Regions from separate parts of the Alsobacter sp. SYSU BS001988 genome, predicted to be linked through region 3. Evidence: predicted binding sites of a transcription regulator. Region 3 holds the regulator's gene; each other region holds the start of a gene.
What was found. Region 3 encodes LexA, which represses DNA repair genes until DNA is damaged. Its sites were predicted from a motif close to TGTTCNNNNTGTGTTCNG; they were not measured.
Positions count from the first base shown of each region.

Region 1: recA (recombinase RecA) is a predicted target of LexA. The motif match lies at 1,118-1,135, and genes of this name have one in related genera.
Region 2: ACYVO7_RS03720 (ImuA family protein) is a predicted target of LexA. The motif match lies at 1,053-1,070, and genes of this name have one in related genera.
Region 4: ACYVO7_RS21980 (DUF3072 domain-containing protein) is a predicted target of LexA. The motif match lies at 1,224-1,241, and genes of this name have one in related genera.

Region 1 covers NZ_JBTAMK010000002.1:22,038-24,235, reverse strand. Annotated here, with positions in the region: gene cckA (cell cycle histidine kinase CckA) at 1-882, shown strand, start outside; gene recA (recombinase RecA) at 1,221-2,198, shown strand, end outside.
Region 2 covers NZ_JBTAMK010000001.1:874,480-876,677, forward strand. Annotated here, with positions in the region: gene ACYVO7_RS03720 (ImuA family protein) at 1-1,021, opposite strand, end outside; gene ACYVO7_RS03725 (methyl-accepting chemotaxis protein) at 1,199-2,198, opposite strand, start outside.
Region 3 covers NZ_JBTAMK010000006.1:103,357-105,554, reverse strand. Annotated here, with positions in the region: gene ACYVO7_RS13715 (molybdopterin molybdotransferase MoeA) at 1-399, shown strand, start outside; gene lexA (transcriptional repressor LexA) at 626-1,324, shown strand; gene ACYVO7_RS13705 (ComEC/Rec2 family competence protein) at 1,351-2,198, opposite strand, start outside.
Region 4 covers NZ_JBTAMK010000017.1:10,866-13,063, forward strand. Annotated here, with positions in the region: gene ACYVO7_RS21975 (amidase) at 1-1,079, opposite strand, end outside; gene ACYVO7_RS21980 (DUF3072 domain-containing protein) at 1,254-1,541, shown strand; gene ACYVO7_RS21985 (disulfide bond formation protein B) at 1,557-2,093, opposite strand; gene ACYVO7_RS21990 (YqaA family protein) at 2,093-2,198, opposite strand, start outside.

The sequences.
Region 1 (2,198 bases), on a different contig from region 3:
CTCGACGTGCGCCACGGCCGCGACCTGTGGCCGGTGCGCGCCGACCTGACGCAGTTCGAGCAGGTGGTCGTCAACCTCGCCGTCAACGCCCGCGACGCCATGCCGGAGGGCGGGCGGCTCTCCATCCGCACCAGCAACGTACACGCCACCGAGCCGGTCGCGGCCGGCGAGCAGGTGATGCCGGCCGCCGACTACGTGCTGATCGAGATCCAGGATTCGGGCACCGGCATTCCGCAGGAGATCATCGACAAGATCTTCCAGCCCTTCTTCACCACCAAGGAGGTGGGCAAGGGCACGGGCCTCGGCCTCTCCATGGTGTATGGCTTCGTCAAGCAGTCGGGCGGGTTCATCTTCTGCGACAGCGTGGTCGACCGCGGCACCACCTTCCGCATCTATCTGCCGCGCCACAGCGGCGAGGAGAACGCCGACGACCTGCCGCCCGCCAAGGCGGAGGCCGCCAAGGCCGAAGCCGCGCGCGCGGCCGGCGGCAAGCCCAAGCCCAGCGCGGACCTCACCGGCCACGGCGTGGTGCTGCTGGTGGAGGACGAGGAGGCCGTGCGCGCCTTCGGGGCGCGGGCCCTGGCCCAGCGCGGCTACACGGTGCTGGAGGCGTCCTCGGGCGTCGAGGCGCTGGAGGTGTTCGACGAGCAGCAGGGCAAGATCGACCTCGTCGTCTCCGACGTCGTGATGCCGGAGATGGACGGCCCCTCGCTGCTGCGCGAACTGCGCAAGCGCGACACCAAGGCCAAGGTGATCTTCGTCTCCGGCTACGCCGAGGAGGCCTTCAGCAAGAACCTGCCGGACGGCGAGGAATTCTCCTTCCTGCCCAAGCCCTTCACGCTGAAGCAGCTGATCGAGGCGGTGAAGACCGCGCTGGGGTGAGGGCGGCGGCGAACCTTCTCCCCGGAACGGGAGAAGGCGGCGCGCTGCGCCGGATGAGGGGGCGGCGGGAGTCGGCCGCTATGCGGGGCCCTTGAGACACCCCCTCACCCCAGCCCTCTCCCCGTCCCGGGGAGAGGGGGTCTGCCGCGGCCCAGGCCTCATGATGCGGCCCATTCGCAGCGCAACCGCCGCCCCCGGCGTTCTCCGACCCGCGTCGCTGCGCGGTTGCAATGGGTGGAACAAAAAAAGAACTTGCGGGTGAGAACAGAACGTGATCATGTTTGTCTCAGACGCAAGTTGAGACTCGTTTCGCGCTCGTGCCATAAGGATCCCCAGCAATGTCGCAACCCTCGCTCCGGCTCGTTGAAGGGCAATCCATGGACAAGGCCAAGGCGCTGGACGCCGCGCTCTCCCAGATCGAACGGTCCTTCGGCAAGGGCTCGATCATGCGGCTCGGCAAGAACGAGAAGGCGGTCGAGATCGAGACCGTGTCGACCGGCTCGATCGGCCTCGACATCGCGCTCGGCGTCGGCGGCCTGCCGCGCGGGCGCGTGGTGGAGATCTACGGCCCGGAATCCTCCGGCAAGACCACGCTCGCGCTGCACACCGTCGCGGAAGCGCAGAAGAAGGGCGGCGTTTGCGGCTTCATCGACGCCGAGCACGCGCTCGACCCGGTCTACGCCCGCAAGCTCGGCGTGAACCTGGAGGACCTGCTGATCTCGCAGCCCGACACGGGCGAGCAGGCGCTGGAGATCACCGACACGCTGGTGCGCTCGGGCGCGATCGACGTGCTGGTCATCGATTCGGTCGCCGCGCTGGTGCCGCGGGCCGAGATCGAGGGCGAGATGGGCGACGTGCAGCCGGGGCTCCAGGCCAGGCTGATGAGCCAGGCGCTGCGCAAGCTGACGGCGTCGATCTCGCGCTCCAATTGCATGGTCATCTTCATCAACCAGATCCGCATGAAGATCGGCGTGATGTACGGCTCGCCGGAGACCACCACGGGCGGCAACGCGCTGAAGTTCTACGCCTCGGTGCGGCTCGACATCCGCCGCATCGGCTCGATCAAGGACCGCGAGGAGGTCACCGGCAACACGACCCGCGTGAAGGTGGTGAAGAACAAGGTCGCGCCGCCCTTCAAGCAGGTCGAGTTCGACATCATGTATGGCGAGGGCGTGTCCAAGATGGGCGAGCTCGTCGATCTCGGCGTCAAGGCCGGCATCGTGGAGAAGTCCGGCGCCTGGTTCTCCTATGACAGCCAGCGCCTCGGCCAGGGACGCGAGAACGCCAAGACGTTCCTGCGCCAGCATCCGGACATC
Region 2 (2,198 bases), on a different contig from region 3:
CGGCCTTGCGGCGTCCGGGGCGGGCGGCCGGGGAGGTTCGGATCTCCTTCGGCGCAGCGTCTCCCGCCTCCACCGGTCGACCGGGAGCCGCGGCAGGTGCAGCGCCAGCAGGCGCGAGCCTTCCAGCCTGCGCGAAGGCTCCGGGCCTGGAGCTCCAGTCCGGGGCGGCCCGGCCGGGGCCGTCTCGCCGAGCGTCGCGGAACGCGTGTTCATCGGGGTTCCACTCCATGATCCAGCGGTCGCCTTCCCGGCCCGCCTGGGCGTCGTCGGGATCGGCCTCGCATGCGTCGGGACGGCCGGCCGGAGACGCGGCCCTGGCGGGCGCCGACAGCGCGTCCGCGCCCGATTGGCGGCTGCGCGCCAGGGTGACGGCGAAGGCCGGGCGGCCCACCCCGCGCGCCGGCGTCGGCAGGCTCGGGGCGGGTCCCACCATCCAGCGGGTCGCGGCGCCGCCCGGGCCTTCCCGCGCGCCGGGGCGCAGCAGCACCGCCGTGACCCCCGACGCCTCCGCCGCCAGAGCGAGGCGCCGCGTCGCCGTGAGGTCCAGCGTCCTGGGATCGCCCCAGGGCTCGACCAGCACCGCCCCGACGGCCGGGCAGCGCAGGCCCTCCTCGGCCGCCCGCAGCGCGTCGGCGGCGTCGGCGGCCGTCACCAGGATCAGGCGCGAGGGATCGAGCCCGTAGGCGGCGAGGCCCGGCCCATAGGGCGAGCCGGCCTCCAGGGTCGAGAAATCCTGCCGCACCCACAGCCAGTGCGCGGCGCGCTCCCCCGCGCCGGTGAGGCGCGCCGCGATCCCGAGCGCGAACCCGCAGGCCGGCAGCGGGGCGGCCGGCTCGGTCGAGCGCACCTCGTGCAGCGCCCCCCGGCGCAGGCCGCCGCCCAGCGCCCGGTCCGCCCCGGCATGGCCGAGGGTGGCGAAGGCGGCCGCCGGCCGCAGCGCGCGCGCCTGTCCGTCCGCCCCGATGGCGGCGATGCGCTCGCGCAGCGCGGAGACGACGAAAGGCGACGCGGATGCGGGCATGGCTCCACGGGGGTTGGTCAGCGGTGAAATGTGTTCTGTCTTTGTTCTCTATGGATTCCAGCGATTGACGAAGGAGTCAACGAGAGTCTTTCTCCAGGATGCGGGAACGCGTCGGGAACGCGCGCGCCCGCCCAGGCTCCGCTTCCCCAAGCCGCTGAATTGGCCCGGAAATCCCGGCTACGCGGCTTCCAGCATCTGGAAGAACCGCTCCACCTCTTCGCGCATGGCGACGGCCTGGCGGTCGATCTCGCGCACGATGGACAAGAAGGTGCCGGCGCTCTGGGCGCTTTCGAACGAGGACGCGTCCACGTCCTCGGCGAGCTTGGCCATGGCCTGCGCGCCGTCCGCGGTCGACCGGATCGTGGCCGCGATGCTGGCCGTCGAGGCGCGCTGCTGGTCGGCCGTCACCGCGATGGCGGCCGAGATCTCGTCCACTTCGGCGATCTTGGTCTGGATCGCCCGCAGGGCGGCGGCCGATCCGGCCCCGGCCCGCTGCATCGAATCGATCTGCTCGGCGATCTCCGCCGTGGCGCGGGCGGTCTGCGAGGCCAGCGACTTCACCTCCGCGGCCACCACGGCGAAGCCGCGGCCGGCCTCGCCGGCGCGGGCCGCCTCGATGGTGGCGTTGAGGGCCAGGAGGTTGGTCTGCCCGGCGATCTCGCCGATGACCTGCACGACGCCGCCCACCCGGTTCGAAATGGCGGCGAGATCGTCGACCGAGAAGCCGGTCTGGCGCGCGGTCTCGACGGTCTGGCGCACGATCGCGGCCGATTCCACGATGCGCCGTTCGATGTCCTCCACCGAGCGCGACAGCTGCTCGGCCGACGCCGCCGCCTGCGACACCTCCGCGGCGGCCTTGCGGGAGGATTCGGTCAGGAACTCGCTGCCCATGCGCGAGCGGCCGGACGAGGCCGTCATGGCCCCGGCCGCTTCGGCCAGCTGGGTGATCAGGCCGCCGATCTCGTTGATCCAGGCCCGGAGCCGCTGGTCGAAGCTCATGGCGCGGCCCTTGACCTCGGCCTGGCGCCGCAGCACGGCCTCGCGGTCGTCGCGGCTCTTCAGCTCGGTCACCAGATCGTTGTTGCGCTTCACGGCGTCCCGCAGCACGGCGAGAGCGCGGTTCATGTCGCCGATCTCGTCGAAGCGGTCCTGCGGCGGCAGCGCGATGGTGGTGTCG
Region 3 (2,198 bases):
TTCTGGCGCATCGCCATGCGGCCCGGAAAGCCCCTGATCTTCGGCCGCATGCAGGGCATGGCCATCCTGGGCCTGCCGGGCAACCCGGTCTCGTCCATCGTGTGCGGCCGGCTCTTCCTCGCTCCACTGATCCGCGCGCTCCAGGGCGACCCGAAAGCCGGGGCCGACGTCACCGAGACGGCGACGCTCGGCGCCGACGTCGCGGCCAACGACTCGCGCCAGGACTACCTGCGCGCGACGCTGGAGCGCGGACCCGGCGGCGAGCTCCGCGCCACGCCCTTCGGGCGCCAGGATTCATCGATGCTGCGGGTGCTGGCGCAAGCCGACTGCCTCCTGGTGCGCAAGCCCCACGCCCCTCCCGGCAAGGCCGGGGACCCCTGCCGCATCGTGAGGCTCTGAGCAGGCGCGCCCGACGGCCGACGCCAGCGGCATCGGGCCGACCGCTTCCAAGCCCGCCGGCCTGACGCTGCGACGCGCCCCGCGCGGGCGGCGGCCTGACCTCCATGACGGAATCGCGGGGGACGATTGCGGAACACAGGCTGAACATGTATGGTTTGTTCGTGATTTGTTTTGACGAGTCGCCGGGTGGTCCCGGCCGCCGTCGGACAGCGGAGATCCTTGCGCGATGTTGACGCGAAAGCAGCACGAACTCCTGCGCTTCATCCACGATCGCCTGCGCGAGGACGGCGTGCCGCCCTCTTTCGACGAGATGAAGGAGGCGTTGGACCTGAAATCGAAGTCGGGCATCCACCGCCTCATCATGGCGCTGGAGGAGCGCGGCTTCATCCGCCGGCTGCCCAACCGGGCGCGCGCCATCGAGGTGGTGCGGATGCCCGAGCAGTCCGTGCCGGGTCAGGCGCCCCGGGGCCGCTTCAGCCCGAACGTCATCGAGGGCAATCTCGGCAAGCTCCGCCCCAAGGTCCTGGGCGAAGAGGCTAACCAGAACGTGTCCATCCCGGTGATGGGCAGGATCGCGGCGGGCACGCCGATCTCGGCCATCCAGTCGCGCAGCCACACGATCAGCCTGCCGCCGGACATGCTCTCCTCCGGCGAGCACTACGCCCTCGAGGTCCGCGGCGATTCGATGATCGAGGCGGGCATCCTCGACGGCGACACCGTTGTGCTGCGCAAGCAGGACAACGCCGACAATGGCGACATCATCGTCGCCCTGATCGACGATGAGGAGGCGACGCTGAAGCGGCTTCGCCGCCGCGGCTCCTCGATCGCGCTCGAAGCCGCCAACCCGGCCTTCGAAACCCGCGTTCTCGGTCCCGACCGGGTGCGCATCCAGGGCAAGCTGGTGAGCCTGCTGCGCAAATACTGAGCCTCGGTTCGGACGCGTCGCGCCGGTCACCTTCTCCCGTCGAGGGGATCGGGGTCGGGATCGGCGTCATCCTCGGGGCTCAGGGCCGGCTGGACAGGCGCCGCCGGTTCCGTCCGCGGATCGGGCGGCGCGGTGCGGGCCGCACGAGTCGTCCTGGCTCTGGGCGACGGGATCTGCGGACCTTGGCTGGGTTTGGCCTGCGCTGGCGTGACGTCAGCCTGCGCGGCGTCAGCAGGCTCGGCGTCGCCAATAGCGGATCGCGGCTCCGCCGGCGCCAGCGCTGACGGCGCGCTCGTGGCCTTGCTCTTCTTTTTCTTTTTGCGCGAAGGCGGCGACACGGCCGGGCGCGCCTCCTGCGTCTGCGCGCCCCCATCCTCAGCCGCAGGCGCGGCGGCCGGCGGGCTGCGGACGGGCTGGGCGGGAGCGCCGGCCGGAGCCCTCGGGGCCGGCGGTGCGGGAGCAGGAGCCATCGGCGCGCTGACCGCCGCTTCGTCGTCTTCCTCGCCATGGGAGGGCGTCCCGCCCTGCGCGGCGCGGGCGCGGGCGGCGGCCGCGGCCTCCAGCGCCTTGGCGCTGGGCTCGCGCGGCGCCGCGGGCCGCGGGATCCAAGGCCGGTCCCGCTGAGGGCTGCGCTCGCTCTCGATGCGGAAACCCTCTCCCTCGCGGACCAGCGCCACGGCGCCCAGCGCGGCGAGGCGCGTCCGGTCGAGCACCAGCGGACGGTCGCACCAGGCGGGCGCGGCGAGCGGGGTGACGATGACGGCGGCGCGGCCGCAGTCCTCCGCGAAGGCCGCCGCCGAGAGCACCTGCGACAGGGCCTCGCCGTCCGCCATTTTGACCACGCAGCCGAGCGGATCGCAGGACGCGCCGGCGC
Region 4 (2,198 bases), on a different contig from region 3:
TTGCGCATCTCCATCGTGCGGTTGTAGCCGCGCATGACGTCGAGCCCGCTGCGCGCCGCGCCCGATTCGGCCCAGGCCCGGATATAGGGCAGGATCAGGTCGCGCTGCGCCGGCGCCAGCCGCGAGACGTCGTCCCAGGCGCGCACGCGCCAGAAATCGTCCAGACCGTCGAGCATCTCGCGCGTCAGCACGGGGGCGACCGGCTCGACGATCGCGCCCGCCGCCTCGAACAGCGAGGCCGCGCGCTCGACGGCCGCCCTCACCTCCGGGTCGAGCGGCAGGCCGGCCCCGATGTCCAGTTGCAGGCCGAGCCGCAGACCCCTGAGGTCGACGGAGAGGTCGTTCCAGTCCACGGCCTGAGGCGGCAGGCTGGTGCCGTCCCGGGGGTCGGGGAGGGACAGGACCGACATCATCAGCGCCGCGTCGGCCACGCTGCGCGTCATCGGCCCCGCAACCCGGCCCAGATAGGGCGGATCGATCGGCACGCGCCCGGCGCTGGGCTTGAGGCCGACGAGGCCGCACCAGCCGGCCGGCAGGCGCACGGACCCGCCGATGTCGGTGCCGAGATGCAGCGGCCCGTAGCCGGCCGCCGCCGCCGCGGCTGCGCCCGCGCTGGAGCCGCCGGGCGTCATGCGCGGGTCCCACGGGTTGCGGGCGAGCTTGTGGAAGCTCGACAGGCCGGAGGAGAGCATGCCGTAGTCGGGCATGGTGGTCTTGGCGAGCAGCACCACGCCGGCTTCGCGAAGCCGCGCCGCCGGGGGCGCGTCGTGCGTCGACGGCGTGAGCGGGGTCGCCGCCGCGCCCAGCGGCGTGGGCGCGCCGATGGTGGCGATGTTCTCCTTGATGGTCGCCGGCACGCCGTCGAGCGGGCCCGCCGGCTCGCCCCGCGCCCATCGGCGCGTCGAGGCCGCCGCGGCGGCGCGGGCGGCGTCGGGGTCGAACAGATAGAGGGCGCACAGTTCCGGCTCGCGCCGGGCGATATGGCGGATCAGCTCCTCGACGGCTTCGCTGGGGCTGAGGCGGCGCGCTGCGTACAGGGCCAGGAGTTCGCGGGCGGACAGAGACGGAATGGAGGTCAAGCGGTCGTCCTCGCGGGGGGGCGGAGCCCGGGCCGATCCGGCCTGGCGCCCGGCGCAGCTTAGACCCGCGCCGCGGCGGCCGAAAGCCGCGCCGGACGCCGCCCCGAACGCCGGAACAAGAGGCCGGGCGCCGCGTTCCTGATCATGAACGAAAACGGAACAGAGAGGCCCGCGATGTCGAGCAAGCCGTCCCCCGCCGCCACCCACAGCCGCAATCCGCAGGATGCGCCCTTCACGGGCGAGAACCCCAAGAAGCCGAGCGACGCGGCGCCGCCCAACTCCAACCAGATCAAGGACCCCGACGACTGGGTCACCGGCGAGGAGCCGATGACGGGCGCGCAGGCCTCCTACCTGAAGACCCTCTCCGAAGAGGCGCACGACCCCGACGCCTTCGACCCGAAGCTCGACAAGGCCGAGGCCTCCAAGCGCATCGACGAGTTGAAGGAGAAGATGGGCCGGTGAGCCGCGCCGGGCGCGTCAGCGCGCCCGGGTGCGCCAGGCGGCGTAGCCCGCCGCGAGGGCCAGGCCGCTGGCGATGACGAAGTTCCAGGCCGCCAGCGACAGTCCGAAGATCCGCATCGCGACCTCGTCGCAGCGGATCACCTTGGTGGTCTGGAGCTGCTTCAGGAAATCGCCCATCGCGGCCGGCTTGGTCACCGGTCCCGTGCAGTCGCTGGGGCCGGCCCACAGCCCCCATTCGACGCCCGCGTGGTAGCCGCCCAGCGCCGCGGCCACGAGGAACACCAGCGCCGCGGAGGCGACCAGCGCCGTGGTGAGGAGATGGCGCGGGCGCCGCGCCGCCGCCCAGGCGGCCACGGCCGCCAGCGGGACGCCGGCGTAATAGGGGATGCGCTGCACCAGGCAGAGCTCGCAGGGCTTCACGCCCAGCGCATGCTCGATGAACAGCGCGCCCCCGATGGTGGCCGCGCCGCCCAGGGCCACGGCGGCGGTGAGCCGGGCCGGGGTGAGGCGGGCGCGCGAAGGCGCGAGCGCGTGGGCGGTCGGCGTCGTCATCACACCAGCCTCGCGGCGATCCAGAAGCCGAACACGATGAAGAACAGGATCGCCCCCATGAACACGGCGAAATGCCTCTCCAGCAGGGTGCGGATCGGATCGCCG